Regions from separate parts of the Mesorhizobium sp. M0088 genome, predicted to be linked through region 3. Evidence: predicted binding sites of a transcription regulator. Region 3 holds the regulator's gene; each other region holds the start of a gene.
The links. The regulator LexA, encoded in region 3, represses DNA repair genes until DNA is damaged. The targets are predictions, from matches to a motif close to TGTTCNNNNTGTGTTCNG.
Positions count from the first base shown of each region.

Region 1: a site for LexA is predicted at 4,118-4,135, ahead of uvrA (excinuclease ABC subunit UvrA). Genes of this name have one in related genera too.
Region 2: a site for LexA is predicted at 2,656-2,673, ahead of recA (recombinase RecA). Genes of this name have one in related genera too.

Region 1 is NZ_JAMYUI010000007.1:178,256-188,424, reverse strand. It holds gene NKJ67_RS10950 (MarC family protein) at 1-412, shown strand, start outside; gene NKJ67_RS10945 (OsmC family protein) at 438-863, opposite strand; gene NKJ67_RS10940 (single-stranded DNA-binding protein) at 999-1,517, opposite strand; gene NKJ67_RS10935 (ArsR/SmtB family transcription factor) at 1,744-2,058, shown strand; gene NKJ67_RS10930 (SRPBCC family protein) at 2,055-2,552, shown strand; gene NKJ67_RS10925 (ATP-dependent Clp protease proteolytic subunit) at 2,577-3,182, shown strand; gene NKJ67_RS10920 (hypothetical protein) at 3,276-3,572, shown strand; gene uvrA (excinuclease ABC subunit UvrA) at 4,285-7,206, shown strand; gene NKJ67_RS10910 (GNAT family N-acetyltransferase) at 7,238-7,708, shown strand; gene NKJ67_RS10905 (DUF72 domain-containing protein) at 7,732-8,553, shown strand; gene NKJ67_RS10900 (GGDEF domain-containing protein) at 8,669-9,820, shown strand; gene NKJ67_RS10895 (hypothetical protein) at 9,870-10,046, opposite strand.
Region 2 is NZ_JAMYUI010000041.1:1,730-11,898, forward strand. It holds gene alaS (alanine--tRNA ligase) at 1-1,200, opposite strand, end outside; gene recA (recombinase RecA) at 1,498-2,598, opposite strand; gene NKJ67_RS33330 (carbohydrate kinase family protein) at 2,876-3,820, shown strand; gene NKJ67_RS33335 (pseudouridine-5'-phosphate glycosidase) at 3,896-4,813, shown strand; gene NKJ67_RS33340 (TfoX/Sxy family protein) at 5,001-5,324, opposite strand; gene NKJ67_RS33345 (GFA family protein) at 5,416-5,913, shown strand; gene sufA (Fe-S cluster assembly scaffold SufA) at 6,099-6,476, opposite strand; gene NKJ67_RS33355 (SUF system Fe-S cluster assembly protein) at 6,580-6,972, opposite strand; gene NKJ67_RS33360 (cysteine desulfurase) at 6,994-8,238, opposite strand; gene sufD (Fe-S cluster assembly protein SufD) at 8,243-9,511, opposite strand; gene sufC (Fe-S cluster assembly ATPase SufC) at 9,531-10,169, opposite strand, start outside.
Region 3 is NZ_JAMYUI010000024.1:14,706-24,874, forward strand. It holds gene NKJ67_RS25765 (ComEC/Rec2 family competence protein) at 1-2,362, shown strand, start outside; gene lexA (transcriptional repressor LexA) at 2,356-3,096, opposite strand; gene kynU (kynureninase) at 3,506-4,753, opposite strand; gene kynA (tryptophan 2,3-dioxygenase) at 4,824-5,660, opposite strand; gene NKJ67_RS25785 (AMP-binding protein) at 5,657-7,282, opposite strand; gene NKJ67_RS25790 (hormone-sensitive lipase) at 7,595-8,425, shown strand; gene NKJ67_RS25795 (molybdopterin molybdotransferase MoeA) at 8,474-9,679, opposite strand; gene moaC (cyclic pyranopterin monophosphate synthase MoaC) at 9,679-10,161, opposite strand; gene trpC (indole-3-glycerol phosphate synthase TrpC) at 10,164-10,169, opposite strand, start outside.

The sequences.
Region 1 (10,169 bases), on a different contig from region 3:
GGCCTTCCGCGTCGCCGGCGGTTTCCTGCTGTTCTTCATCGCCTTCGAGATGGTGTTCGAGCGCCGGCAGGACCGCAAGGAAAAGATCGGCGACGTCGCCATCACCAAGGACATGATCCACAACATCGCCGCCTTCCCGCTGGCGATCCCGCTGATCGCCGGCCCAGGCGCCATTTCGGCGACGGTGCTGCTTTCCGGCTCGTTTCAAGGCTTTGCCGCGCAGGCGGCGCTGGTCGGCATCATCTTCGTCTGCCTCGCCATTACCTATCTGGTGTTCGTGCTGTCGGAACGCATAGATCGCATCCTCGGCCAGACCGGCCGCTCGATCCTGACCCGTCTGCTTGGCGTCATCCTGGCGGCACTGGCCGTGCAATTCGTCGCCGACGGCATCAAAGCGCTGATAGCAGGCTGACGCGGCGAAAATCCCGAAGCCGGTTCTATTTCGCCGTCGTGTCGATGACCTCGAAATCGTGGGTAATCGTGGCGGTCTTGGCCAGCATTGCGGAGGCCGAGCAATATTTTTCGATCGAAAGGTCGATTGCCCGTTTGACCTTGTCGGGCGAGAGTGCCCGGCCCTTGACGACGAAATGCATATGGATGCGTGTAAAAACCCTGGGCTCGGTTTCGGCCCGGTCGGCATCAAGCTCGACGACGCAGTCCTCGACCGCCTCGCGGCCCTTTTCGAGGATATGCACGACATCATAGGCCGAACAGCCGCCGGTGCCGATCAGCACCAGCTCCATCGGGCTTGGACCCGGAGTCCTGCCTTCCGGTCCGGGCGCGGTTCCGAGCACGACCTTGTGGCCGCTGCCGGATTCACCGACGAAGGTGCGTTCCTCGACCCATTTTACGCGTGCTTTCATCGAACTCGTCCTTCGCCATATTTCGTTGACCGCCAAGTCAGCGTTCAATTCGACAATGCAAAACCCCGAAAGTCCATGAGGGACTCTCGGGGCGCAATGTTTGACTTAAGCCAAAAATAACATCTGCTGTTGCGATCAGAACGGAATCTCGTCGTCCAGTTCGCGCGACGAGCCGCCGCCACCGCCCTTGGGAGCGCCACCACCGCGATTAAAGCCTTCGCTCGGGCTGGACTGGCCGAAATCGGAACCACGGCTGCTGCCGCCACCGGTATAGCCGCCGACCTGACCGCCTTCGCCCTGTCCGCGCGCGTCGAGCATCTGCAGCTCGCCACGGAATTTCTGCAGCACGACTTCCGTCGTGTACTTGTCGGCGCCGGTCTGGTCCTGCCATTTGCGTGTCTGCAACTGGCCCTCGACATAGACCTTCATGCCCTTCTTCAAATACTGCTCCGCCACCTTGGCGATGCCCTCATTGAAGATGACGACGTTGTGCCACTCGGTTTTTTCCTTGCGTTCGCCGGAATTCTTGTCGCGCCAGCTTTCCGATGTGGCGATGCGGATGTTGACGACCGGCTCACCCGAATTCAGGCGACGGATTTCGGGATCCGCGCCGAGATTGCCGACCAGAATGACCTTGTTGACGCTACCCGCCATGATATTTCTCCGCGCTCATCCGAAACAAATTTTTGTCGCAGCACCTTACAGGCTGCAGGCGATCGCCGCTTGCCATGGCTGCCTTTACCCACAAGGTTTTTGTTCCCTTTTCGTTCTTATCCGCATCGCTGCTTATTGTCAAGGAATGGCAGCAATGCCGAAGCCGATCATATGGGTTTGAAAAGACCGCTTGCCAAACCAATAAGTATGCACTTATGCTTTTGGCATGATCGAAGCAGAGATTTTTCGCGCACTGGCCGACCCGACGCGCCGCGCCGTCTTTGAGCGGCTGGCCGCCGGCGAGATGAGCGTGTCGGAATTGCGCACCGGTATGACGGTGTCGCAGCCCGCGGTGTCGCAGCATCTGGCGGTGCTGCGTGGCGCAGGCCTGGTGGTCGAGCGGCGAGCCGGCCGCAACGCCTATTACCGCGCCGATCCGCAGGGGCTTGTCCCCCTGCTCTCCTGGATCGAGCGCTACCGGACCTTCTGGCCGGAACGCATCGAAAGGCTGAAGGCGGTTTTGAAGGACATGGATCAATGAAGAAGGCGGGATTAGCGGCCAACGACGGCCAAGGCGACGCCGCGGATGCGCTTGAGTTCGAGTACGAGCTTGCCGAGCCGCCGGAAAAGGTCTGGCGGGCCCTGACCATACCGGAATTGCTGGCCGCCTGGATGATGCCGAACGACATCAGCCCCGAGATCGGCAACCGTTTTGCCTTCGCCGGACCGGACACGCCGATCGAATGCGAAATCCTCGACGCCGAACCCGAACGGCTGTTGCGCTACTCCTGGCGGGAGCGCTCGCAGCCAGGCGGCGCCGCGCGGCAGGGGCCGCTCGACAGCACCGTCACCTTCACACTTGCCCGAACCGTATCCGGCGGCACGCATCTACGTATCGTCCATGACGGCTTTGCCCGCAAGACCATGCCTGCCGTCGCCATGGCAGGCGCCGGCTGCCGGGTTTCGCTCGGTGCGAACAGGTCATCTAAGCCAATCGCCGCAAACACGCCTCGCCTCCTGCTTCGCGCGGCCTGAAAACAAAACGGACGGAGAGAGACAATGAGCGGTGTTGCCAGTCTGGTGCCGATGGTCATCGAGCAATCGAGCCGCGGCGAACGTGCCTTCGACATCTTTTCGCGGCTGCTGCGCGAGCGCATCATCTTCATCAACGGCGAGATCAACGACGACATCTCGGCGCTGGTCTGCGCGCAGCTTTTGTCGCTGGAATCGGACAATCCCGACAAGGAGATCTCGCTCTACATCAACTCGCCGGGCGGCGTGGTGACCAGCGGCTTCGCCATCTACGATACGATGCAATATATCAGCTGCCCGGTGTCCACCGTATGCATGGGCTTTGCCGCCTCGATGGGCTCGTTCCTGCTGATGGCAGGCACACCGGGGCGCCGGATTTCCCTGCCGAATGCCACTATCCTGCTGCATCAGCCGCTGGGTGGGTTCCAGGGCCAGGCATCCGACATCCAGCGCCATGCCGAGCGCATCGGCCGGACGAAACGGCACATGGCCGAACTTTACGCGCAGCATTGCGGCCGCAGCTATGAAGAGGTGGAACGCACGCTCGACCGCGACCACTTCATGACCGCCCGCGAGGCCCAGTCCTGGGGCATCGTCGACCATGTTTTCGACACGCGAAAGAAAGCGGCGTAAGCCAGGGCCGGATCGGAGATCCGTCCGGCAGGTAGTCGAAGATTTGACGATGCCGGTCTGGTTCCATCGGCGGCGCGCCACTATAGTCCTGGGATGACCGACACTCATCAGTCCAGATCATTGCACCGCGTCATCGCCGTTGCAGCGCTCGCCATTGCGGGTCTCATCAGCGGCGCGGCACTTGCCGACGACAGTTCGTCGTCGACGCAAAAAAGCGCCCTTCCCGGCGTAACCGGCGACTACCGCATCGCCAAGCCGGCTCCCGAGCCGGACGATGCGCTGCCAGCCGGCGAGAACGGTACATTCAAGATCGGCGATACCGATGTCAGGATTTCCGGCAGCATCACTGTCGATGTCGGCGCCGGCTCGATCGGGCCGCCGCGCCACTGACAGCGCGTGTCGCGCTGCGCCTGTCGCCCACAAGACAATCCGCACATGAAAACGGCCCCGCCGTGCTTTGCGCAAACGGACGGGGCCTTTTTGGATCTCAAATCCAATTTTACCGGGAGTGTACTGCCGGCGTTTGATTTCGGATGCACCGCGGCATTCAGCCGACGATCCGACTAGCAGTCTCTGATTTTTACGAGAGATGGCAGGTCACGGTTTGCCGGCTGGCGAAAACGCTGAACCCTGGCACTTATGCCTGCCTCGGCTCCAGTGACAACTGGAACCCTGGGGGACGATCCGGTGGCGTCATAGCTCCGCTCCTCTGTCCGTTGCGATTGTTGTCAATTCGAAGCACAAATCGCAAATGCCTGCGGCGTCTCGCAGGCCGCCTTTGGGCGGCGAGGCCATCGAAAGACGGCCGTCTTCGTTGACTGCTGGAGACTGCTCCCGTCAGCTGGTGGCGTCAACCATCAATAGCCGGTTACCGAAAAATGTGATCGCCGGGAGGTTACGTGCAAGTCAGTTTTTGCACAGCTTTGTCAGGAGCGTGTTCGGCCTTTGTTCTTTCCGCTTGCCCGTTCACGCGAAAGACGCTTAAACGCTCTCGTCGGGAATTGTGGCGTATCTCGACGTGGCGGCAAAACTACCTACATAGGGGATGGCCGGGAAAACCCGCCATTCCAGGAAATTCCAGATTCTGAGGCGGCGACCGGCTATGGCCGACCATAAATATCTTTCCATTCGCGGGGCGCGCGAACACAATCTGAAGAATGTCGATCTCGACTTGCCGCGTGACAGCCTGATTGTCATGACCGGCCTGTCGGGGTCCGGCAAGTCATCGCTGGCCTTCGACACGATCTATGCCGAGGGCCAGCGCCGCTACGTCGAAAGCCTGTCGGCCTACGCGCGGCAATTCCTTGAGATGATGCAGAAGCCTGACGTCGACCAGATCGACGGCCTGTCGCCCGCCATTTCCATCGAGCAGAAGACCACCTCGAAGAACCCGCGTTCAACGGTCGGCACCGTCACCGAGATCTACGACTACATGCGGCTCCTGTTCGCCCGCGTCGGCATCCCCTATTCGCCGGCCACCGGCCTGCCGATTGAGAGCCAGACGGTTTCGCAGATGGTCGACCGCGTGCTGGCGATCGAGGAAGGCACGCGCCTGTTCATCCTGGCGCCGATGGTGCGCGGCCGCAAAGGCGAGTACCGCAAGGAATTACTGGAACTGCAGAAGAAGGGCTTTCAACGCGTCAAGGTCGACGGCGTCTTCTATGAGATCGCCGACGTGCCGGCGCTGGACAAGAAGTACAAGCATGACCTCGACGTCGTCGTCGACCGCATCGTCGTGCGCGGCGATCTGGCGACGCGGCTTGCCGATTCCATCGAAACGGCGCTGAAGCTGGCCGATGGGCTGGCGGTCGCCGAATTCGCCGACAAGCCGCTCGATTCCAGCCAGACCGGCGAGGATTCGGTCAACAAGTCGAAGAACGAGACGCATGAGCGCATCCTGTTCTCGGAAAAGTTCGCTTGCCCGGTCTCCGGCTTCACCATTCCGGAAATCGAACCGCGCCTGTTCTCGTTCAACAACCCGTTCGGCGCCTGCCCGACCTGTGACGGTCTCGGCAGCCAGCGCGCCATCGATGGCAATCTGATCGTGCCGGACGAGAACATCTCGCTGCGCGACGGCGCCGTCAGCCCGTGGGCGAAATCGACTTCCCCCTATTACGCGCAAACGCTGGAAGCGCTGGGCAAGGCCTATGGCTTCAAGCTTGGCGACAAGTTCAAGGATTTGTCCGAAGAGGCCAAGGAAGCTATCCTGCACGGCACGGGTGAGCGCGAAATCACCTTCCAGTATGATGACGGCCTGCGCTCCTACAAGACCACCAAGACCTTTGAAGGCGTCATTCCCAATCTCGAGCGGCGCTGGAAAGAGACCGAATCCGCCTGGATGCGTGAAGAGATCGAGCGCTTCATGTCGGCCACGCCCTGCCCGGCCTGCAAGGGGTATCGGCTGAAGCCGGAGTCGCTGGCGGTGAAGATCGCAGGCAGACATATCGGCGAAGTCACCGAGCTTTCCATCCGCAAGGCCGACCAGTGGTTCACCGACCTGCCCGCGTCGCTCAACGACAAGCAGAACGAGATCGCGGTGCGGGTGCTCAAGGAGATCCGCGAGCGGCTGCGCTTCCTCAACGATGTCGGGCTCGACTACCTGACGCTGTCGCGCAATTCCGGCACGCTGTCAGGCGGCGAGAGCCAGCGCATCCGGCTGGCATCGCAGATCGGCTCCGGTCTCACGGGCGTGCTCTATGTGCTGGACGAGCCGTCGATCGGCCTGCATCAGCGCGACAATGCCCGCCTGCTCGATACGCTGAAGCACCTGCGCGATATCGGCAACACGGTGATCGTCGTCGAGCATGACGAGGACGCCATCCTGCATGCCGACTATGTCGTCGACATGGGTCCGGCCGCCGGCATCCATGGCGGCGAGATCATCGCCCAGGGCACCCCGCAGCAGGTCATGGCCAATCCCAATTCGATCACCGGCAAATATCTGTCCGGCGCGCTCGAAGTGGCGACGCCCGGCGTGCGGCGTGAAGCGAAGAAGAACCGCCGCCTGAAGATCGTCGGCGCGCGCGGCAACAATCTGAAGAACGTCACCGCCGAAATACCGCTCGGCACCTTCACTGCCGTCACCGGCGTGTCGGGCGGCGGCAAATCGACCTTCCTGATCGAAACGCTGTTCAAGGCTGCTTCGCGCCGCATCATGGGCTCGCGCGAGCACCCGGCCGACCACGACCGCATCGAGGGCCTCGAATTCCTCGACAAGGTCATCGACATCGACCAGTCGCCCATTGGCAGGACTCCGCGTTCGAACCCCGCCACCTATACCGGCGCCTTCACGCCAATCCGCGACTGGTTCGCTGGCCTGCCCGAAGCCAAGGCGCGCGGCTATCAGCCGGGACGTTTTTCGTTCAACGTCAAGGGCGGCCGCTGCGAGGCCTGCCAGGGCGACGGCGTCATCAAGATCGAGATGCACTTCCTGCCCGACGTCTACGTCACTTGCGACGTCTGCCACGGCAAGCGCTATAACAGAGAGACGCTCGACGTGGTGTTCAAGGGCAAGTCGATCGCCGACGTGCTCGACATGACGGTCGAGGAAGGCGTCGACTTCTTCGCCGCCGTGCCTGGCGTGCGCGACAAGCTCGAAACGCTGAAGCAGGTCGGCCTCGGCTACATCCATATCGGCCAGCAGGCGACGACACTGTCCGGCGGCGAGGCGCAGCGCATCAAGCTCGCCAAGGAACTGTCGCGCAAGGCGACCGGCAAGACGCTCTATATCCTCGACGAGCCGACCACCGGCCTGCATTTCCACGACGTCGCCAAGCTGTTGGAAGTACTGCATGAACTGGTCGACCAGGGTAACACGGTGGTGGTCATCGAGCACAATCTCGAAGTGATCAAGACCGCCGACTGGGTGCTCGACCTCGGCCCCGAAGGCGGCGACGGCGGCGGCGAACTGGTTGCCTCCGGCACGCCGGAAGCCATCGTGCGCGAAAAGCGCAGCTACACCGGCCAGTTCCTCAAGGAACTGCTGGAGCGGCGCCCCGGAGGCAAGCGCGAAGCGGCGGAGTGATCGGACCGGTTGGCGCTTGGAGAGCTTTTGAATGAAAATCAGAAGAGCGCTTGCCGGTGATCTCCAAACCGTCGTCTCGCTGACGCAAGCGGCCTATGCGCCTTACACTGCACTATTAGGCGCACCGCCGATCCCAGTCACCGAGGACTATGCGCCGCGCATTGAGGGCGGCGAGGTGTGGGGGTTGGAAAGTGGCGGCGGACTTGCCGGACTGATCACGCTGGAACGGCATGACGACCACGCGATGATTTTCTCCGTCGCGGTGTCGCCCGCCTTCCAGGGCAAAGGCTTCGGCATTGCGTTGCTCAAACACGCGGACGAACAGACACGCCTGTGGGGCCTGCCCGAGGTCCGGCTTTACACCAACGCCAGGATGGAACGGAACATCGCGCTCTATCTGGCCTATGGTTTCCACGAAACGGGTCGCCGGCCCAATCCCTACCGGCCGGGATGGGTGCTGGTCGACATGGCGAAATCGGTCCACGAGAGCACAGCGGCCTGATTTCTGAACTTGGGAGGATGACAATGAGCACATCGGGAACAATCCGCGCCGGCATGGGCGGCTGGACCTTCGAGCCCTGGGATACGTCCTTCTATCCCGACAAGCTCTCCAAGGCCAAGCAGCTGAACTACGCCACTCGCCAGGTGCCGAGCATCGAGGTCAACGGCACTTACTATTCCAGCTTCAAGGAACCGACCTTCGTCAAATGGGCCAACGAGGCGCCGGACGGTTTCGTGTACTCGCTAAAGGGCAACCGCTTCGTCACCAACCGGCGCGTGCTGAGCGAGGCCGGCGAATCGATGACGCGCTTCCTCGGCTCGGGCGTTGCCGCACTCGGGGAAAAGCTCGGGCCGATCCTGTGGCAGTTCGCGCCGACCAAGAAATTCGATCCGGACGATTTCGAAGCCTTTTTGAAACTGCTGCCGGAAAAGCAGGACGGCGTTGCGCTGCGCCACGCGGTAGAGGTCCGCAACGACAGTTTTGTCGTGCCGGAATTCGCAGCACTTGCCCGAAAATACAAGGCCGCGATCGTCTACGCCGACCATGCCAAATATCCCGATATCGCCGACGTCACCGCCGATTTCGTCTACGCCCGGCTGCAGACCGGCAGTGACGACAATCCCGATTGCTACACGCCGAAAGGTCTCGATGAATGGGCCGCGCGGGTAAATATCTGGGCGCAAGGCAAGCAGCCGGCTGACCTGCGGCGCGCCGACCCCGCCACCGATGCGCCGGTCAAGCCGCGCGACGTGTTCGTCTACTTCATCACGGAGGGCAAGGTGCGAGCGCCGTTCGGCGCCATGGCACTGATGAAGCGGGTGGACCAGGATCTGTCGGTGCCCTGACGCTGCGGAATCATGGCATCTTCGCCATCGTCGTAACCTTATCGATACCTCCTTGCTGCATGAATCCAGCTGAACCAGTCGCAAATCTGGGCCGCCGCGGGCAAGGACGAGGGGCATGTCGCTCGACTACACTTCACTTCTGCTGGCTGTCGGTTTTTCCGCTGCCTGCCTGAGCCTGACCTTGTTTGGCATGTGGCTGACCGCTCGCTCGGAAAAGTTCCTGCTGACATGGGCGGTCAGCCTGGTGTTCGTGGTCGGCGATATTTTTTTCTATGACGCCTATATCGATATGCCCGGGCGCCTGCTGGGCATCGCCACGCTGGCTTTCCTCCTGTTCGGTTTCTCGACAATGCTGGGCGCGGCCTACCAGTTCAGAACCGGCGGCTCGCCAGTGCCGCGAACGGCGTTTGGCAGCGCCATTTCGCTGGCCGTGACATTGCCTCCCATGGCTCTAGGCTATGACGGGCTGGGCTTCATGTTCGAAAATGCCTTCGCCGCCTTGCTTCTGTTCGCAACGGCGGTCGAATACTGGAAAGGCCGCAACGAAGCCCCTGCCCTGACAACCGGTATCACCGCGCTCTATTCGGCCACGGCCGCATCCTTTGCTCTCTGCGCCATGGTTTTGGCCTGGGAGGGAAAGCTGGTCCTTGGACATGCGCCAAGCAACTGGGCCGAGGAACTGAGCCTCATCATCGTTATCGCCAGCATGACCGGCATCGGAGCGCTTTCCCTGGCCCTGAACCAAGGGCGTCTGGCCCGGCATCACCGCCACAATGCCCTGACCGACCCGCTGACCGGCCTGCTCAACCGCCGCGCCCTATTCGACCTGCACGGCGATGCGCCGGTCGGTGCCTTCACGGCGGTGGTCGTCTTCGACCTCGACAACTTCAAGGCCATCAACGACGAATTCGGCCACGCCGCCGGCGATGAGGTGCTGAAGGTATTTGCACGGGAACTCGCCAGCAATCTTCGCCCGGGTGATGTCGCCGCGCGCATGGGCGGCGAGGAATTCGCGCTGGTGCTGAAGCGGACCTTGCCCGAAACGGTGGAGGCCACCGCCGAGGCCATCCGGGCAGCTTTCGCCGCGCACCACATCGAAACCGAGACAGGCTCGCTGATATGCACGGTCAGTGCCGGATTTGCTTTCGGCACCAAGGAAGGCCTCGGCTTCGACAAGGTGCTCAATGCCGCCGACAAAGCGCTCTACGACGCCAAGCGCGCCGGCCGCAACCGCGTCACCGCTTCTCCGTTCAAGCGCGCAGGCTGATCGCGTGTGTCAACACCGGCCTCTGATCGTGGCGAGACGAATGCGGCTCCTAGGCCGCCATGACAATCTCATTGAAGGTATCGAGATCGACATAGAAGACCTTGGTGATCTCCTCGATCAGATCGTCGTAATCGCAGCCCTGTGATCTCAAGATGTTGATGGCAGCGATGATATCGACACGTTCGATAAGCCGCCGCTTCTGGTAATCCTCGACGTAACGTTCCATGGCTGTCCCTTAGCCTGTGTGCCCAAACGCGTTTGAACGACAGAGATCGCAGGAGGGAAGCTAGGCAGCCTTGCTTGCGTGAAACTTGCCCGGCATTGGCCGTGCTCCTCGATCTGCGATAAA
Region 2 (10,169 bases), on a different contig from region 3:
ATCAAGTGGGAAGCCGTAAGTGTCGTAGAGCTTGAAGGCCGTTTCGCCGTCCAGCATGTCGCCGGCATGCAGCGTCTCCGTCGCCTCGGAGAGCAGGCCGAGGCCGCGCACCAGCGTCTTGCGAAACCTGGTCTCCTCGAGCTTCAGCGTCTCGGTGATCAACTGTTCGCCGCGCAGCAGCTCCGGATAGGCCTGGCCCATTTCGCGCACCAGCGCCGGCACCAGCTTCCACATCAGCGGTTCGTTGGCACCCAGCAGCTGCGCATGGCGCATGGCGCGGCGCATGATGCGGCGCAGGACATAGCCCCGGCCTTCATTCGAAGGCAGCACGCCGTCCGCCACCAGGAAGGAGGACGAACGCAGATGATCGGCAATGACCCGGTAGGACGCGACCGTCTCCTTGTCGGGACCATGCCCGATCGCGGACGAGGCCGCGTCGATCAGGTGACGGAACAGATCGGTCTCGAAGACGCTTTCCACCCCTTGCAGGATGGATGCCATGCGCTCCAGGCCCATGCCGGTGTCGATCGAGGGGCGCGGCAGGTCGATGCGCTCCTCCTTCGTCACCTGTTCATACTGCATGAACACCAGGTTCCAGAATTCCAGGAAACGGTCGCCATCCTCCTCCGGGCTGCCGGGAGGGCCGCCCCAGATGTGTTCGCCGCGGTCGATGAAGATTTCAGAACACGGCCCGCACGGGCCGGTATCGCCCATCGCCCAGAAATTGTCCGAGGTCGCGATGCGAATGATGCGGTCGTCCGAAAAACCGGCGATCTTCTTCCAGAAGCCGGCCGCCTCGTCATCCGTGTGATAGACGGTGACCAGCAGCTTGTCCTTGTTCAGCCCGAATTCCCTGGTAATCAGGTTCCAGGCAAGCTCGATGGCGCGTTCCTTGAAATAGTCGCCGAAGGAGAAATTGCCGAGCATCTCGAAGAAGGTCAGATGGCGTGCGGTGTAGCCGACATTGTCGAGATCGTTGTGCTTGCCGCCGGCGCGCACGCTCTTCTGGGCGGTCGAAGCGCGCGAATAGGGCCGCTTCTCCAAACCGGTGAAGACGTTCTTGAACTGCACCATGCCGGCGTTGGTGAACATGAGCGTCGGGTCGTTGCGCGGCACCAGCGGGCTCGACGCGACGATCTCGTGACCCTCCTTGCGAAAGTAGTCGAGAAATGTCGACCGGATTTCGTTCACGCCACTCATGAATGCTGCCTTTTCGGAAGAGCCGCCGGCAAACCGGCGGAAATGGGCTCTGCGTTTTAGAAGATTAAGACTTGGCCTTTTAGCCGCCGCGCTTCACCCTGTCCAGAAACACGGAATTGGTCCAATCCACGGCCTTTTCCCGTCATTCGAACCGGCCCTATTTCGCCGCCAAAACGCAAAACCGCCGGCACTGGGCCGGCGGTTTCGAAACGCAATAACACGGAACTCGATTACATAAGCCTGAGATAATAGAACGCGATTATGGCCGAACTCCGGCCGGCCTGGCGTGCGAAGCTGTTACATCGCGCCGGACTCTTCCTCGAAACCGTCATCATCGCCGCGCTCAGGGCCGCCATTCTCGAGGAATTTCTCGGCGATCAGCCCAGCATTCTGCCTGATCGACAACTCGATCTCGCGTGCCGTGTCGGGATTGTCACGCAGGAACAGCTTGGCATTTTCGCGGCCCTGGCCGAGACGCTGCGAGTTATAGGAAAACCAGGCGCCAGACTTCTCGACAATACCGGCCTTGACGCCGAGATCGACCAGTTCGCCGGTTTTGGAGACGCCCTCACCAAACATGATGTCGAATTCGACCACCTTGAAGGGCGGCGCCAGCTTGTTCTTGACCACCTTGACGCGGGTCTGGTTGCCGACAACCTCGTCGCGGTCCTTGATCGAGCCGATGCGGCGGATGTCGAGGCGCACCGAAGCGTAGAATTTCAGCGCATTGCCGCCGGTGGTGGTTTCAGGCGAGCCGAACATGACGCCGATCTTCATGCGGATCTGGTTGATGAAGATGACCATGGTGTTGGAGCGCGAGATCGACGCGGTCAGCTTGCGCAGCGCCTGGCTCATCAGGCGGGCCTGCAGGCCGGGCAGCGAATCGCCCATCTCACCTTCGATTTCGGCGCGTGGCGTCAGCGCCGCGACCGAATCGACCACCAGCACGTCGATGGCGCCGGAGCGCACCAGCGTGTCGCAGATTTCCAGCGCCTGCTCCCCGGTGTCGGGCTGCGAGATCAGAAGGTTTTCGAGATCGACGCCGAGCTTGCGGGCATAGACCGGGTCAAGCGCGTGCTCGGCATCGACGAAGGCGCAGATGCCGCCCTTCTTCTGGGCTTCGGCCACGGTGTGCAGCGCCAACGTCGTCTTGCCCGAGCTTTCCGGCCCGTAGATCTCGATGATGCGGCCGCGCGGCAGGCCACCGACGCCAAGCGCGATGTCGAGGCCAAGCGAGCCGGTCGGCACCGTTTCAATCTCGACGACCTGATCGTTGGCGCCGAGCCGCATGATCGAGCCCTTGCCGAAAGCCCGCTCGATCTGCGACAGCGCCGCATCCAGAGCCTTTGATTTGTCCACTGCCTTGTCCTCTACCAGCCGCAAAGAATTCTGAGCCATGATACATCACCCCTTGGTCGTCAATGAAGGCCGGACAATCCGTAATCCCTGCCTATTTGTACCTTTTTTGTTCTCATTTGGCAAGAGGGGTCAAATAACTGAAAAACAAGCAATATCCGGATTTGTTCTTTTTTTGTCCAGGGATTCGATCAGGAATGCACCGCACGTTGGGCCAGACGGCTCGGTTGTTTCGACCTGCCGAATCGCCGCCTCGCATGCGAAGCTCCGTCGCACCTAGCGCTTGTGCGGCTGGAATAACAAAGGTCATATCGCCGGCATGCTGAAATCCGCGAAAATACTGGCCATAGGCGGCGCCCATATCGACCGACGCGGCCAGGTGTCCGGCGCTTACGTGCCTGCCGCCTCCAATCCGGGCACAATGCGCGAGGATGTCGGCGGCGGCGTCTTCAATGCTTTGCGCAGCGCCGTGCGGCGCGGCGTCTCCGCGTCGCTGATGTCGGTTCGCGGCGGCGATGCCGCTGCCGATACCGTTTCGCGAGCCATCGCCGAGACAGGCATTACCGACCTGTCGGCGGTCTTCCTCGACCGCACGACGCCGAGTTACACGGCGCTGATCGACAGCGAGGGCGAGCTGATCGTCGGCTTCGCCGACATGGCGCTCTATGAGTTGGCCTTTCCCAAACAGATTCGCCGCTCCAGGGTGCGCGAAGCAATCGCGGCCGCCGATGCCGTGTTCTGCGACGCCAACCTGCCGACGGCGGCGCTGGAACGGCTGGTCGCGCTCGCCGCGGGCAAGCCGGTTTTCGCCATTGCCATCTCGCCGGCCAAGGCGGTGCGGCTGATACCGGTGCTGAAGGAGCTCTCGCTGGTCTTCATGAACCGGCGCGAGGCCATGGTGCTGGCCGGCGTCGCCGCGAATGCCAGGGAGCGCGAGGTCGTCGACGGGTTGCGATGCAGCGGCCTCGTCAGTGGCGTGGTCACGGCAGGCGGGGCGCCCGTGCTGGGGTTCGATGAAACAGGCGCCTTTTCGATCATGCCGCCCAATCCCCGAAAGGTCGCTGACGTCACCGGGGCCGGTGATGCGCTGGCGGGCGCAACGGTCGCTGCCTTGCTGCGCGGACTGCCGCTGCGGTCAGCACTGCGCGAAGGCATTGCCGGGGCGACGCTTGCCATCGAAAGCGCCAACGCCGTTCCCGAGTTCACCGCCTCAAGCTTCGCGGAAGCGCTGGCTCTTGTGCCGGATGCCAGGGAAGTGGCATGAGACCGGCGAATTCATAGTGCCGCGATGTTGCCTGGTGTCCCGACGGACGCGCCGCATTCCGGATTGGAGACCCTGATGACCCCTGAGACCGCCCGCCCCCTCATCGACATCCACGCGCCGGTGGCGCAGGCTCTGGCTGCCGGCCGGCCGGTGGTGGCGCTGGAAAGCACCATCATCACCCATGGCATGCCCTACCCCGACAATGGCGCCATGGCGGCCGACGTCGAAAAGATCATCACCGATGGCGGCGCCGTGCCGGCGACGATCGCCGTGGTTGGCGGACGCATCAAGATCGGGCTTTCGGACGGCGAGCGCGAATCGCTGGCGATGACGGGCGACGCCATGAAGCTGTCGCGCGCCGATCTCGGTTTTGCCTTGGCGCAAGGGCGCACCGGTGGCACCACGGTCGCCGCCACGATGATCGCGGCGCATATGGTCGGCATAAAAGTGTTCGCCACCGGCGGCATCGGCGGCGTGCACAAGGGCGCCGAAAAGAGTTTTGACATTTCCGCCGATCTCGACGAGTTGGCGCGCACCCCGGTCATCGTCGTCTCGGCCGGCGCCAAGGCCATCCTCGACATCGAAAAGACGCTGGAGGTGCTGGAGACGCGCGGCGTGCCGGTGGTCGGCCTTGGCTGCGAGACGATGCCGGCCTTCTGGTCCAGGCATTCGCCGTTCCGCGCGCCGCTGACCTTGCACGAGCCGGAAGAGATCGCGCATTTCTACCAGACGAGGGCAGCGCTGGGGCTCGCCGGCGGCATGCTGATTGCCAATCCTGTGCCGGAAAACCATGAAATCCCGGCTGAGGAGATGGCGGGCTATATCGAGGCCGCGCAGAAGGCCGCCGAGGCGCTCAACGTGACCGGCAAGGCGGTGACGCCGTTCCTGCTGGGAAAGATTCTCGAACTGACTGGCGGCAGGAGCCTGAAGACGAACATCGCGCTGGTCGAGAATAATGCGCGGCTGGCGGCGAGGATTGCCAAGGCGCTTTAGGGTCACGCAGCGAAGGTTCCCCCTCACCCGGATTGCCAAGACCGAATTGCAAAGTACAATTCGGGGCAATCCGACCTCTCCCCGAGGGGAGAGGAGCTTACAGCGCCGACGTCGACCTCTTCTCCCCTCGGGGAGAAGGTGGCCGCGAAGCGGACGGATGAGGGGGTGGCCTCGAGTTTGCGGGAATCTACTTCCCCGCCCGACGCCCCGCCTCATACGCCCGCCGTGCCCAGACCGTCATCTCGTCGGGATCATCGAAAGCGCTGTCTGGAACGCTCCAGTAGGGCATGGCGACCAGCTTGCCGTGGCGCGAGCCGGTATAGGTCCATTGCGTACAGCCGGCGGCCTCGAACTCGGGCGCGCTTTGCTCGTCGGCCTTCAGCAGCAATTCGCCGCGCAGCACGATGGCGACGATGACACCGTCGAAATAGATGCCCTTGCCGCCGAACAGTTTTCGGATGCTGACAGGACCGAGGCCCTCGAACAGTTCGGCGATGCGCTCATTGTCCATGCCGCGATCATGTCACCGGCGTTTGGCCTTGTCATCGCCGCAACCAAAATCATGCTGACAGGTTGTGTGAGGTCGATCGGAGTTTCCCGCTATGCCCGTGCTGCTCAAAGGCTCCTGCCGCTGCAATGCCGTCCGTTTCGAGGTGGAGAGCCACACGCCGGCGCCATTCATGCTGTGCTACTGCTCGATCTGCCGCAAGCAGCAGGGCGGCGGCGGGTTTGCCATCAATCTCGGTGCCGACAACGAAACACTGAACATCAGGGGCAAGCGCAGCCTCGGCGTCTTTCGGGCGGAGATCGAGGACGACGAGCATCCGCATTGCGAAATCTCAACCGGCGAGCGCAATTTCTGCAAGAAATGCGGCTCAGCCCTTTGGCTCTACGACCCGACATGGCCGGAGCTGGTGCATCCCTTCGCTTCGGCGATCGACAGCGATTTACCCATTCCGCCAAGCAAGGTGCACCTCATGCTGAAATACAAGGCGAACTGGGTGGAGCCGGTGGTTGGCAAGCATGACAAGGTCTTCGACATCTATCCCGAGGAATCGATCGCCGACTGGCACAAGCGGACGGGCATGTGGGTGGAGTGAATTTCTTCGCGCCGTTTACGGGGAGGTGAGGAGTGATCCGCGCAGCGGACGAAAAGCCAATTGCTTGGCCTTCGAACGACGAACGCCGGCAGATGAGGAGCGGCGCTAACTTTGGAGAGGCCGGCGCTGCCTATCATCCGTCACTTCGTGACACCTTCTCCCCGTAAACGGGGCGAAGGAAAAACTCAGGAAGCGCGGGCTTCTGCCAGTGCCTTCAGGTCGGCCGGCTTGAGTTCGACGGATTCGCCGCAACCGCAGGCCGAGCTCTGGTTCGGATTGTGGAAGGTGAAACCGGTGCGCAGCGTCGTCTGCTCGAAATCCATCTCGGTGCCGAACAGGAAAAGTGCTGCTTCCGGTGCGACATAGACATGGGCGCCATCGCGCTCGATATGGTCGTCCTTGGTGTTGGGCTCGGTCACCAGATCGACCGTGTATTCCATGCCGGCGCAGCCGCCCTTCTTGATGCCGAGGCGGATGCCGTGCGCATTCTCACGGGTGGCGACAATCTCGCGCACCCGGTCGGCGGCCTTTTCGGTCATGGTGATGACGGCGAAGCGTCCCATTCTTTTTCCTTCCATTCCATGCAGGTTCAAGGCCTGCCGAATGATTCCTCACCTAAAATGGTGAAGTTTTATCTCTGGCGCAAGTGCACCAGCCTCTGTCGGGCTAGTACCAACCCACCGCCACCTGCGCCTCTTCCGACATGCGGTCGGCCGACCAGGGCGGGTCGAAGGTCATGTTGACCTCGACGCCGGACACGCCTTCGACGGCGCCGACGGCATTCTCCACCCAGCCGGGCATTTCGCCGGCGACAGGGCAGCCGGGAGCGGTCAGCGTCATGTCGATCTTGACCGAGCGGTCGTCCTCGATGTCGATCTTGTAGATCAGGCCGAGCTCGTAGATATCGGCCGGGATTTCCGGATCGTAGACCGTCTTCAGCGCCGAGACGATGTCGTCGGTCAGCCGCGCCAGCTCGTCGGCGGGGATGGCCGATCCCGAAACCAGCGCATTGGGCGCGGTTTCCGGAGTGGTCTCGGCAGCGATGCTTGCATCATCCATGGTCGTCACCCAAAAAACTCGTCATCCGAAGAATTTGCGCGCTTTTTCAAGCGCCTCGGCCAAAGCGTCGACTTCGGCCCTGGTATTATACATGCCGAACGATGCCCTGCATGTGGAGGTTACGCCGAACCGTTTCAACAGCGGCTGGGCGCAATGGGTGCCGGCGCGGACAGCAACGCCCTGCCTGTCTATCACCATCGACACGTCATGCGCATGAATGCCTTGCAGTTCGAACGAGATGATGGCGCCCTTGCCGGGCGCATCACCGAAGATGCGCAGCGAATTGATGGAGCGCAGCCGCTCATGCGCGTAGTTCTTGAGGTCTTCCTCATGGGCTGCAATGCGCTCGCGACCGACCGATTCCATGTAGTCGAGGGCAGCACCCAGCCCGATCGCCTGGACGATCGGCGGCGTGCCGGCCTCGAAGCGGTGCGGCGGCTCGTTGTAGGTGACGATGTCTTCCGTCACCTCCTCGATCATCTCGCCGCCGCCCATGAAGGGCCGCATGCCAGCGAGAATGTCCTTCTTGCCGTAGAGCACGCCGATGCCCGACGGGCCATAAACCTTGTGCCCGGTGAAGACGAAAAAGTCGCAGTCGAGATCCTGCACGTCGATAGGCATATGCACGGCGCTCTGGCTGCCGTCGACCAGCACGGGAATTCCACGCGCATGCGCAATGCGCACGATTTCCTTGATCGGCGTCACCGTACCCAGCGCATTCGACATCTGCGTGATGGCGACCAGCTTGGTGCGATCGGTCAACCGCTTCTCGAATTCCTCGATGTGGAAGACGCCGAGATCGTCGACCGGCACCCAGACCAGTTTGGCGCCCTGCCGCTCGCGGATGAAATGCCACGGCACGATGTTGGAATGGTGCTCCATGATCGACAGCACAATCTCGTCGTCCTCGCCGATGTTGGGCATGCCATAGCCATAGGCGACCGTGTTGATGGCCGAGGTCGTGTTCGAGGTGAAGACGATATTGTCGGTGCTCGGCGCGTTTAGGAAGCGGCGCACCGTCTCTCGGGCCTTTTCGTAGGCGTCGGTCGCGGCGTTCGAGAGAAAATGCAGGCCGCGGTGGACGTTGGCGTATTCCTGGGAATAGGCATGCTGGATTGTGTCCAGCACCGCCTGCGGCTTCTGTGCCGAAGCGCCATTGTCGAGATAGACCAGCTTCTTGCCATAGACTTCCCGCGACAGGATCGGGAAATCGCGGCGGATCGCTTCGACGTCGTAGAAATCTCCGATCTTGCCCGGTGCGTTCATCAGATCACCCGTGTGCCGCGAACCAGCCGTCGAGCCGTGCTTCCAGCGCCTCGACGATCGCCTCGTCGTCCAGTTCCTCGATCACCTCCGCGACGAAGGCCTTCACCAGCAACCCCCGCGCGCTTTTCTCGTCGACGCCACGCGCCATCAGGTAGAACAGATGGTTGTGGTCGATTTCGGTGACCGTCGCGCCGTGGCCGCAAATCACGTCGTCGGCGAAGATTTCAAGCTCGGGCTTGGTCGAGAACTCGCCGTCGTCCGACAGCAACAGCGTGTTGCAGGCCATCTTGGCGTTGGTCTTCTGCGCATATTGATGGACGTTGATGCGGCCCTGGAACACACCGCGCGCCTTGCCCGTCACCACATTGCGGATGATCTCCGTCGAGGTCGTGTGCGGCACGGCATGGTCGAGAACCATGGTCACGTCGGTGTGGGTGTCGCCGGCCAGGAGGTTGATGCCGCGAAGCTTGAAATCGGCGCCTTCGCCAGTCGTCCTGACCATGATTTCCTGGCGCACGAGCTTGCCGCCGGCGTTCATGACGAACAGCGTAAGTTTCGCATTCTTGCCGATATGGGCCTTGAACTGCGCCAGATGCGTCGCCGTTTCCGGCTGCTCCTGGACGATCAGCCACGTCACCTCGGCGCCCTCGTCGAGCACGATCTGGCTGACCGAGCTGCCCAAGGCAGCGCCATCACCCGTCTGCCGTTCGACGATGACGGCCTTTGCGCCGGCGCCGACGCGAACGGTCAGGCGCACATGGGTCTGGCCGCCGGCCTGCAGGTTCTGCAGCTCGACCGGCTTTTCAAGTTCCACACCATCGGCGATGTCGACAAAATACCCGTCGGCGACAAAAGCCGTGTTCAGCGCGCCAATGGCATCGTCGCTGCCATAGGGGTCGAGCCCAGGTGCTGCGCTGCCGTCGACCAGCTTTTCCGACAGGCGCTGGAAAGAGACGCCTTCAAGAACCGGCACTTTGGCGTCGGACTTGCCGTTCAGGATCGACACCACGGTGGAACCGTCGACGATCGGGGCGATGGCTTTGGCCATGGCTGCCGGGTCGAAGTCCGGCACGGTATTCAGCAACCGGCGCAGGTCGGTGTAGTGCCAGGATTCGACGCGCCGCGTCGGCAGGCCGTGCTTGATCGTCTCGATGGCGTCGTCGCGCTTCAGCATCACCGCGCCGTCGCCCGGCAGCAGCGACAACCGGTCGCCGAAGGCATCGATCAACGCTGTTTCGGCCGGTGTCCGCTGCGGTTGTGCGTGCATATTCATCAAACTGCCCTCTGGCATCTCACGCTGCTTCGCCGATCACGCCGGCATAGCCATTGGCTTCCAGGTCGAGCGCCAGCGACTTGTCGCCTGACTTGATGACCTGACCCTTGTAGAGCACGTGCACGGTGTCGGGCACGATGTGCTCAAGCAGGCGCTGGTAGTGGGTGATGACCAGGAACGCCCGGTCCGGCGCGCGCAGCGCGTTGACGCCGTCGGACACGATCTTCAGCGCATCGATGTCGAGGCCGGAATCGGTCTCGTCGAGCACGCACAGTTTCGGCTCCAGCAGCTTCATCTGCAGGATCTCCGCCCGCTTCTTCTCGCCACCGGAGAAGCCGACATTGAGCGGCCGCTTGAGCATCGCCATATCCATGCTGAGCGAGGCGGCGGCTTCCTTCACGCGCTTCAAAAATTCCGGGATCTTCAGCGGCTCCTCGCCACGCGCCTTGCGCTGCTCGTTCATCGCCACCTTCAGGAATTCCATGGTCGCAACGCCCGGTATCTCCATCGGGTACTGGAAGGCGAGGAAAATGCCTGACGTGGCGCGCTCGGCCGGATCCATTTCGAGGATCGACTGGCCGTTGTAGAGGATGTCGCCTTCGGTCACCTCATAGTCCTCGCGGCCGGCGAGGATGTAGGACAGCGTCGATTTTCCCGA
Region 3 (10,169 bases):
ATCGCCCCTTGTGCCGGATCCCGGCAAGGCGCCCTTGCAAGCGGATGTCGCCGCCTCTGTTCCTGTTGCCGAAACCGGCAGGATCGTTCGCGTGCGCCGGCAAATCAGCCTGACATCACTGCCTCGCCTGCGCCACAGCGTGAACACGGCGGCGAGCCTGGAACTCGACCGGGGCGTGGCCTTCCTGCTGGTGCCGGTCTGCCTGGCGATCGGAGCGATCGGCTATTTTTCGCTGACGGCTGAACCCGACTTTGCGAGACCTGTCGCGGTTGTCATCTTGACGGGGATCTGTGCGCTGGTCTCGCGCTCATGGCCAAAGACCCATCTGTGTTTCATGGCGGCGCTTTTGTGCGCCCTAGGACTGCTTGCTGCCAAGGTCGAGACGTGGCGTGCGGGCACACAAATGTTGGGCTCGGAAATCTCGACGCAGGTGACCGGCCGCGTCGTCTCGCTCGACCGGATGGAAACTGGCCGCATCCGGCTGACCATCGACGTGACATCGACCGCAAGACCGAAACTGCGCTATGCGCCGGAACGGGTGCGGCTTTCGGCACGCAAGATCCCGGCTGACGTGACCGCAGGCTCCCTCATCACTGGATATGCCAAGCTTTTGCCGCCGACCGGGCCGGTGCGGCCGGACAGCTATGATTTCTCCTTCGACAGCTATTTTGCCGGCATCGGCGGCAGCGGGTTCTTTCTCGGCAACCCCAAGCTTGTCGTCAGCGATGATGGCGACATGCCGCTGCCGGCCCGAATTTCCTCTAGCGTGGAAAATGCCCGCGAGGCCATCGCCGACCATATCAGGGCGAGCGTCGGCGGCGCCGAAGGCGAGATCGCCGCGGCGCTGATCGTCGGCGTGCGCGCCGGCATTCCCGATGACATCAATGAGGCGATGCGACGTACCGGCATCTACCACATCATCTCGATTTCGGGACTGCACATGGCGCTGGTCGCAGGCACCATCATGGGCTTGCTGCGCGGCGCCTTCGCCTTGTTTCCCGACTTTTCCGCGCGTCGCCCGGTCAAGAAGTATGCCGCCGTCGCCGCACTGTTCTCGATCGCGGCCTATCTCATCATCTCTGGAGTCGTCGTTGCCGCCGAGCGCAGCTTCATCATGCTGGCGGTGATGCTGATTGCCGTGCTGTTCGATCGAGCAGCACTCACCATGCGCAATCTGGCGATCTCGGCGATCGCCGTCATCGTGGTGTCGCCGCATGAGGTGGTCGGCCCGAGTTTTCAGATGTCGTTCGCCGCGACCGCGGCTCTGGTCGGCGCCTATGCCGGCTGGGCCGATCACCGCGCGGGAAAAGCAAGACCGCCGCCCCCAAAGCGATCCATGCCCGGTTTCCTGACGCGAAAGTTCGTGCTCGCGGCAACCGGCCTTGCCATGACCTCCATCATCGCCGGCAGCGCCACGACGCTGTTTGCCATCTGGCATTTTCAGCGTGTGTCGCCGCTCAGCCTGTTCGCCAATCTGGCGGTTATGCCGATCGTTACCGTCGTCATGTTCCTGGCTGTCGCAAGCGCGCTGCTGATGCCTTTCGGATTGGATTGGCCGGCCCTCTACCTGATGGGCAAGGGTCTGACGGTGATGATCGCCATATCGGGTTGGATCTCCGAACGTTCGCCTGTCGATGGGGTTGGGCTGATTTCGCAGCAATCTGTCCTGCTGGTGACAATTGCCCTGGTCATCGCGACGATGGCGACAACTTGGCTGCGGCTCGCTGCTCTGCCATTCGCGCTGGCAGGCTTGCTGACCGTCTCGGATACGCGCACGCCGGATGTGCTGATCTCGGAAGACGCCCGGCTGGTGGCGTTGCCGATCGGTGGCGGCGAGCTTGCCGTCAGCCGGGAACGGCCGAACGAATTCACCGTCGACAACTGGAAACGCGCCCTGACATCAGAAACCATCGTCGTGCCAGAGGTGTTCGACAAGAGCGATGGGCAATTCGACGTCGCGGACGCCGTTGAGCTACCGCCGGGATCGCCGTTCTATTGCTCCTCAGGCGTTTGCGTGGCCAGGCATATGTCCGGTGCGATCATTGCCTATGTCGAGGACCGCAAGGACACCTGGAAAGCCTGCGGCTTCGCCGAGCTGATCGTCATCAATGACGCCACCGCCTATGACGCCTGTCACAATCCGCTGGTTCTCGTCATCACCAAGCGGCAACTGGCTCGCAAAGGCAGTGCCGCCGTCTTCTTCGATCGCCAGTCGGCGACCACGCCGGCGACAATCAGCTTCGCGGTGAACAGCCCATATCGGCCCTGGCACACGCAACGCAAATACTCTCGTGAGGCGAGGGGGCTGGCACCCTTCAAGAAACCCGAGAAGCCAGCGGCCAACCCGCAGCCGCCTCAGTAGCGGCGGATGAGGCCGACGAGCTTGCCTTGCACCTTGACCCTGTCTGGGCCGAAAATACGGGTTTCATAGGCCGGATTGGCGGCTTCGAGCGCAATCGAAGCGCCCTTGCGGCGGAACCGCTTCAGCGTCGCTTCCTCTTCATCGACCAGCGCCACGATGATCTCGCCGGGGTTCGCCGTGTCGGCATTGCGGATGATGACGGTGTCGCCGTCGAAGATACCGGCCTCGATCATCGAGTCGCCCTTGACCTCCAGCGCATAGTGGGCGCCGCCCATGATCATGTCCGGCGGCACGGAGATCGAATGCGTCTGATGCTGGATGGCATCGATCGGCACACCGGCGGCGATACGGCCCATGACCGGGATCGACACGGCGGAGACCGCATCGTCATCATTGCCGGGCGAGGGCATCCGCGAAGGCGCCGGCTTGATCTGCCGGCCAAGGGCACCACCCTGACCGAGACTGCCCTGGATGACGCTTGGCGAAAACTTCTTTGCCGCGTTGAGGCCGGGCGCGATGGAGTCCGGCAATCGCAGCACTTCCAGCGCCCGTGCCCGGTTGGGCAACCGGCGAATAAAGCCGCGCTCCTCAAGTGCGGTGATCAGCCGATGAATCCCGGATTTGGAGGCAAGGTCGAGCGCCTCCTTCATCTCGTCGAAGGATGGCGGAATGCCGCTCTCCTTCAGGCGTTCATGGATGAACATCAGCAGTTCATGTTGCTTGCGTGTCAGCATGGCGGCCCCCAGATTACCTGAAACCAGAATCGAAAAACAAACCCAGAACAAACACTATCTGTTCCAGTTGTGTTCTGCAACCGTTTAAAGTTTAATGAATTTGTTAAGGCTGCTGAAATTATTTGGGCTTGCCAGCGGGTCGCGATCGACAGGCGCCAACCACGGCAATGCGCCTGCTCACATTGAAACCATTATGGTTAATGACCTGTGGCTCATCCTCGACCCAAGGCTTGGCATCATCTGCCGATCGACCTCCACAAGGGACGCTATCAATCTTCGGGACGTTCGTTTGCCGTGAACGAAACGGAGCCAAAACGCCAACGTCTGTTGGCATTTGTGGCTGGAATTCAGCCCTCCGTCATCTGCCGGGCAGTGAGGGCGGCGACGGCAAATCGCGGAGATCGTTGCGTCAGGTAACGGCTTCCTTGACGGCGAAACGCTGGTCCTTCCATGCGCCCGTGCGCAGAATATCCTCCAGCACCTCAACCGCCAGCCACACATCCTTGTAGCCGACATAGAGCGGCGTGAAGCCGAAACGGATGGTCGATGGCGCGCGAAAATCACCGATGACGCCGCGCTCGATCAGCGCCCGCATGATTTGATAGCCGTGATCGTGAAGGAACGACACCTGGCTGCCGCGCCTGGTCGCGTCGCGGGTGGTCTCCAGCGTGAGGCCATAGGCGCCGCACTTTGCTTCGACGAGCTGGATGAACAGTTCCGTCAGCGCGACGCTCTTTTTTCGCAATGCCGCCATGTCGACGTCGTTCCAGATGACAAGCGCGCCTTTGAGCGCCCGCATCGACAGGACAGGCTGGGTGCCGCACAGAAAGCGGCGGATACCGGTGCCGGCAACATACCCCCGTTCGAAGGCAAAGGGCCGCGCATGGCCCCACCAGCCGCTGAGCGGCTGGCTGATATCGCCGTGATGGCGCTGCGCGACATAGATGAAGGCCGGTGCGCCCGGACCGCCGTTGAGGTACTTGTAAGTGCAGCCGATGGCGAAATCGGCATTTGCCTGATCGAGCTCGACGGGCAGGGCGCCGGCGGTGTGGCATAGATCCCAGACGATCAGCGCTCCGGCCGCATGAGCCTTGCGCGTCAGCGCCGCCATGTCGCGCAGTTCACCCGATTTGTAGTTGACGTGGTTGACCAGCACCACCGCGACGTTTTCGTCGATCAGCTCTTCGATGGTGGGCGCGTCGACGCCCGCGAGGCGCAGCAGGACGCCGTCCCGTGTCGAGGCCACGCCTTCGGCGATGTACAGGTCGGTGGGGAAACTGTCACCCTCGGCGACGATGACCGACCGGCCCGGCCGCATCTCCAGCGCCGCATGCAGCACCTTGTAGATGTTGGTCGACGTCGTGTCGCAGACGACGGTCTGGCCGGCCGCGGCTCCAATCAGGCGTCCGAGTTGATCGCCGAGTTCGATCGGCATCTCGAACCATCCGGCCGTATTCCAGGCTCGGATGAGGTCCTGGGCCCATTCCTGGGTTGCCGCCTGCTGCAGCTCGCCGAAAACGGCATGAGACGCTGCCCCCAGTGAATTGCCGTCGAGATAGATCACCCCCTCCGGCAGAATGAAACGGTCGCGCATGGCCCGCAGCGGATCTGTGGCATCCATCGCTTCGACTGCGGCGAGATCAGGAAATCCACTCATGGTCAGTCAGTCCCCGGTGTTCGCGAAGGGTGTTCCGCCGCCGCGCGTCGCTGTTTTCATTTCGACGATGTCAGAGCCGGGTGCGGACCGTCCACAGTTCCGGGAACAGCACCACCTCGAGCATCTTCTTCAGATACGAAGCACCCGACGTGCCGCCGGTGCCGCGTTTCAGACCGATGATGCGCTCAACCGTGGTGACGTGGTTGAAGCGCCAGCGGCGGAAATAATCCTCGAAGTCGACCAGCTTCTCTGCCAGTTCGTAGAACATCCAGTAGCGCTGCGGATCGCGGTAAATGGTTTGCCAGGCGACCAGCACCTCTTCATTCTCGGTTCGCGTCTCACGCCAGTCCGTGCGCCTGGCATCGGCACCGATGTCGAATCCGTTGCGCGCAAGCAGCAGCAGCGCTTCGTCGTAGAGCGATGGTTCGGTCAGGATCGCTTCCAGCTTTCCGCTCAGGTCGGGCCGGTGCTTGTGCGGCCCGAGCATTGCCAAGTTTCGGTTGCCGGCCATGAACTCGATGGCGCGATACTGCCAGGACTGGAAACCCGAGGACTGGCCGAGCGCGTCGCGGAACTCGGTGTATTCGCTCGGCGTCATCGTCCGCAGCACATCCCAGGCATTGTTCAGCTGCTCGAAGATCCGCGCAACGCGCGACAGCATCTTGAAGCTCGGCTCGAGCCGGTCGGCGCGGATGGAACGGATCGCGGCGCCGATCTCGTGCAGAGCGAGCTTCATCCAGAGTTCGGAGGTCTGATGCTGGATGATGAACAGCATCTCGTCATGCGCCGATGACAGCGGCGTTTGGGCCTCCAGCACTTTCTCCAGGTGCAGGTAGTCGCTGTAGGACATGCGCTCCTTGAACGACATCTGGGCGCCTTCGGACGCCGGATCGTATGGCTCGCTCAATCGATTTTCTCCGTGCGCAGCCGGAAGCGCTGGATCTTGCCGGTCTGGGTCTTGGGCAGGGCGGCGATGAATTTTACCGATCGCGGATATTTATAGGGCGCGATCATTGCCTTGACATGGTCCTGCAGGCGCTTGGTGGTGAGGGCGTCGGGCGCGACGCCCTGCGCTAGCACGACATGCGCCTCGACGATCTGGCCGCGTTCGGCGTCCTCGGCGCCAATGACAGCGCATTCGGCGACATCCGGATGCGACAGAAGTGCGGCCTCGACCTCGGGTCCGGCAATGTTGTAGCCGGCGCTGACGATCATGTCGTCGGAGCGGGCGGCGAAATGGAAGAAGCCGTCCTCGTCCTGCGTGAAGGTATCGCCGGTGAGGTTCCAGCCGTCGCGCACGTATTCCTTCTGCCTGTCATCGGCCATGTAGCGGCAGCCGGTCGGTCCGCGCACCGCAAGCCTGCCGGTCGCGCCGCGTGGCACCTCGCGCATCTCGTCATCGACGACGCGCGCCTCGTAGCCGCCCACCGGCTTTCCGGTCGACGCGGGCTTCATGTCGTCAAAACGGTTGGAGATGAAGATGTGCAGCATCTCGGTGGCTCCGATGCCGTCGAGGATCGGCTTTCCGGTCTTTTGTGTCCACTCTTCGAAAACGGGAGCAGGCAAGGTTTCGCCGGCCGAAACGGCGACGCGCAGCGATGACAGGTCCGCTCCTTCATCCATGGCCTTCAGCATGGCGCGGTAGGCAGTCGGCGCGGTGAAAGAGATCGTCGCTTTGTAGGTCTCGATGATGTGGATCATGTTGGGTGGCGTCGCCTGCTCCAGCAGCGTCGCCGCCGCACCGAAGCGCAGCGGGAAGATGGCGAGTCCGCCAAGGCCGAAGGTGAAGGCCAGCGGCGGCGAGCCGACGAAGATGTCGTCCGGCGTCACCTCCAGGATTTCGCGGGCGTAGGCGTCGGCGATGATCAGCAGGTCGCGGTGGAAATGCATCGTCGCCTTCGGAACGCCTGTTGTGCCCGAGGTGAAGCCGAGCAGGGCAACATCGTCGCGGCCGGTGTCGACTGCGGTGAACGTCACCGGCTTGTCGAGAGCGGCACGATCGAGTTCAGCATCATGGTTGGCGGTGCCGTCGAAACCGATGACCTGCTTGAGGAATGCGCTGTCCTTGGCGCAGGCGGTCATCTCGTCCATCAGCCTGGTGTCGCAGAGCGCGACGGTGATTTCCGCTTTGTCGACGATCTTGGCGAGTTCGCCGGCGCGCAGCATCGGCATGGTGTTGACGACCACGGCGCCAACCTTGGTGGCGGCCAGCCAGCAGGCGACCATGGCGGGGTTGTTGGCCGAACGGATCAGCACCCGGTTGCCGGGCTCGACCCCATAATTCTCGACCAGCGCGTGGGCCAGCCTGTTCGTCCAGTCGGACAGTTCCTTGTAGGTGCGGCGGCGGCCATTGCCGATCAGCGCGGTGTGGTCGCCCAGGCCTTTCTCGACCAGCCTGTCGGTCAGTTCGACACCGGCGTTGAGGCGTTCGGGATAGTCGAAGCCGTCGAGCAGGATTTCAGGCCATTGCTCCGGCGGCGGCAGGTGATCGCGCGTGAACGTGTCGATATGCGCTGAAGGCCCAAGCATGTCGCCGCTCTCCTGTTTGCTGGACGGCCAGTGCGCGAGGCGCCTTGGCCGGATGTCGTGGATGCTAAGGTCCTGCTCTGAGGAGGCTTCGTACTGCCCATCGCACCTGCTGAGATGCGCCCAGAAAGGGTGAACATCTGCAGGTTCGGGCAGCACAGCAGACCTCCCATTGTCGGCTGTTCGTGCGGGCAGGATCGCACCAGTCGAAATTTGTTTCAAGCCTAAAATGTTTTTGCCCTAGAGCATTGACGCATGGCGTGGCGGTGGCCATTGCTAGCGGAACAGCGATGCCGTTTTTGGGGAAGGGCGCAGATGTTCGAACGTCACATCGTCGATTGGGATGATGCCTATGCCAACGGTGCGAATATCGCCGGCAGCGACCGATGGCCGGCCGCGTGGGTGGAGCCTGCGCAAGCGTTTCGTGACGCACTCTCGGCGCAGGGCCGGGCACGGCTCGACATCACCTATGGCGATGGGCGACGCAATCGGCTCGATCTCTTCCTCCCCAGCGCCACGCCCAAAGGGTTGGTGGTGTTCATCCATGGCGGTTACTGGAAGGCGTTCGACAAGAGTTTCTGGTCGCATCTCGCCAATGGTGCGGTCAGCAGCGGCTTTGCCGTGGCGATGCCGTCCTACACGCTGTGCCCGGACTTACGCATCGCCGGCATCGTCCAGGAGATCGGCGTGGCGATCGGCAAGGCGGCGGCAATGGTCGACGGGCCGCTGATGCTGACCGGACATTCGGCCGGCGGCCATCTTGCCAGCCGGATGGTGACGACAACCACGCCTCTGGCGGACGATGTGGCGCGGCGCGTACGCCATGTCGTTTCGATTTCGGGTGTCCACGATCTGCGTCCGATCATGCGCACCGAGATGAACGCGACTCTGGCCATCGACGAAGATGAGGCGCTGGCTGAAAGCCCGGCGCTGCTGCGGCCCATGGATGGTGCCCGCATCACCTGTTGGGCCGGTGGCGGCGAGCGCGCCGAATTCCTGCGCCAGAATGCGCTGCTTGCCAACATCTGGACCGGCCTCGGCGCCACCACCGGCACCGTGGTCGAGCCTGACCGGCATCATTTCAGCATTGTCGACGGCCTTGCCGATCCGGCGCATCCGCTGACCCGCGCCTTGATATCGGAATAGCGCCGACGTCATTTTCTGTTTGTTATTAATGGTTTGTTCTGCGCTGCTTCAGCGCAGCATCAGTACGCTGCAAGCCTCGCCAGCAGCTGCTGCGGGGGCAAACGGCGCCCGCACGATCAGCCCGTTGGCGTCAGCCAGCATTCTCAGCATCGAGGAATCCTGGATGCCGAACGGGGTTGCCACCAGAGCTCCGTCATCTTCCCGGACCACCGCCCGCACATAGTCCTGGCGCAGATCATTGGCCGGCATGGCGGCACCCAACCGCGCCGGACGAATGTCCTGGCGATGATTGCGGCCGCCGAGCCGCGCCAGCAGCGGCTTCAGGAACAATTGCGAGCAGACCAGGCTTGCCACCGGATTGCCGGGCAAGCCGATGCACCTGATATCGCCGAGGCGGCCGAACATCAGCGGCTTGCCGGGGCGCATGGCGATCTTCCAGAAGCCGAGCGTCATGCCTTCGCCGGTCAGCACGTCGTGGATCAGGTCGTGATCGCCGACCGAGGCGCCACCAAGCGTCACGATGACATCCGCACCGGCCGCGACCGCTTTTTGCACCAGTTCGGCGATAGCCTCCTTGCGATCGGCGGCAATGCCGAGATCGAGCGCGCGGGCGCCGACCGAGTGTGCGGTGGCGGCGACGCCATAGGCATTCGATGAGATGATCTGGTCCGGTCCGAGATCGCTGCCGGGCGGCAGCAATTCGTCGCCGGTGGCGATGATGGCGACCAGCGGCCGCTTCACCACGCTGACCCGAGGATGGTTGGCTGATGCCACCAACGACAGCGCCGCCGGGTCGAGCAAGCGACCTTTTTCCAGCAGCATGTCGCCTGTTGAAAAATCGAGCCCGATGCGGCGGATATTGCGCCATTGCGCCGTTGGCTCGGTCACTTCGATTTCGCCGCCGCCGAGATCGCGGACATTCTCCTGGATGACGATGGTGTCGGCGCCTTCGGGCAGCGGCGCGCCGGTGAAGATGCGCACGGCCTGCGTCTGGCCGACCGTGCCGTCGAAGCCACGCCCAGCCGGCGCCATGCCGATCACCGACAGCCTGGATGGGACCGACGTGACGTCGGCGGCGCGCGCTGCATAGCCGTCCATGGCGGAAGCATTGAAAGGCGGCTGGGTGCGAAGTGCCACGACCGGTTCCGCCAGAACACGATCCACAGCCTCGAACAGGGGAACGCTTTCGCCGGCTAGAGGCGCCGCTCCATCAAGCAGGCGTTCAAGCGCCTCCGCGATAGGAACCAGCGCCATCAGGCGCTCGCCTTGTAGTCACCCGACTTGCCACCGGTCTTTTCGACCAGGCGGATGCCGGTGATGACCATGGCGCGGTCTACTGCTTTGGCCATGTCGTAGATGGTCAGGCAGGCGACCGAGGCAGCCGTCAGCGCTTCCATCTCGACACCCGTCTTGCCGGTGACGCGCGCCAGTGCGGTGACCTTCAGGCCCGGCAAAGCATGGTCGGGCTCGATGTCGACGGAAACCTTGGTCAAAAGCAGCGGGTGGCAGAGCGGGATCAGTTCATGCGTCTTCTTCGCCGCCATGATACCGGCGATGCGCGCGGTGCCGAGCACATCGCCCTTCTTGGCGTTGCCGGCGAGGATCATCTTCAGCGTCTCGGGCTGCATCGCGACAAAGCCTTCGGCGATCGCCGTGCGCGTTGTTTCGTCCTTGTCGCCGACGTCGACCATGTTGGCCTCGCCCTGCGCGCCGAGATGGGTAAGGCCCGATACCATCGTCAGAT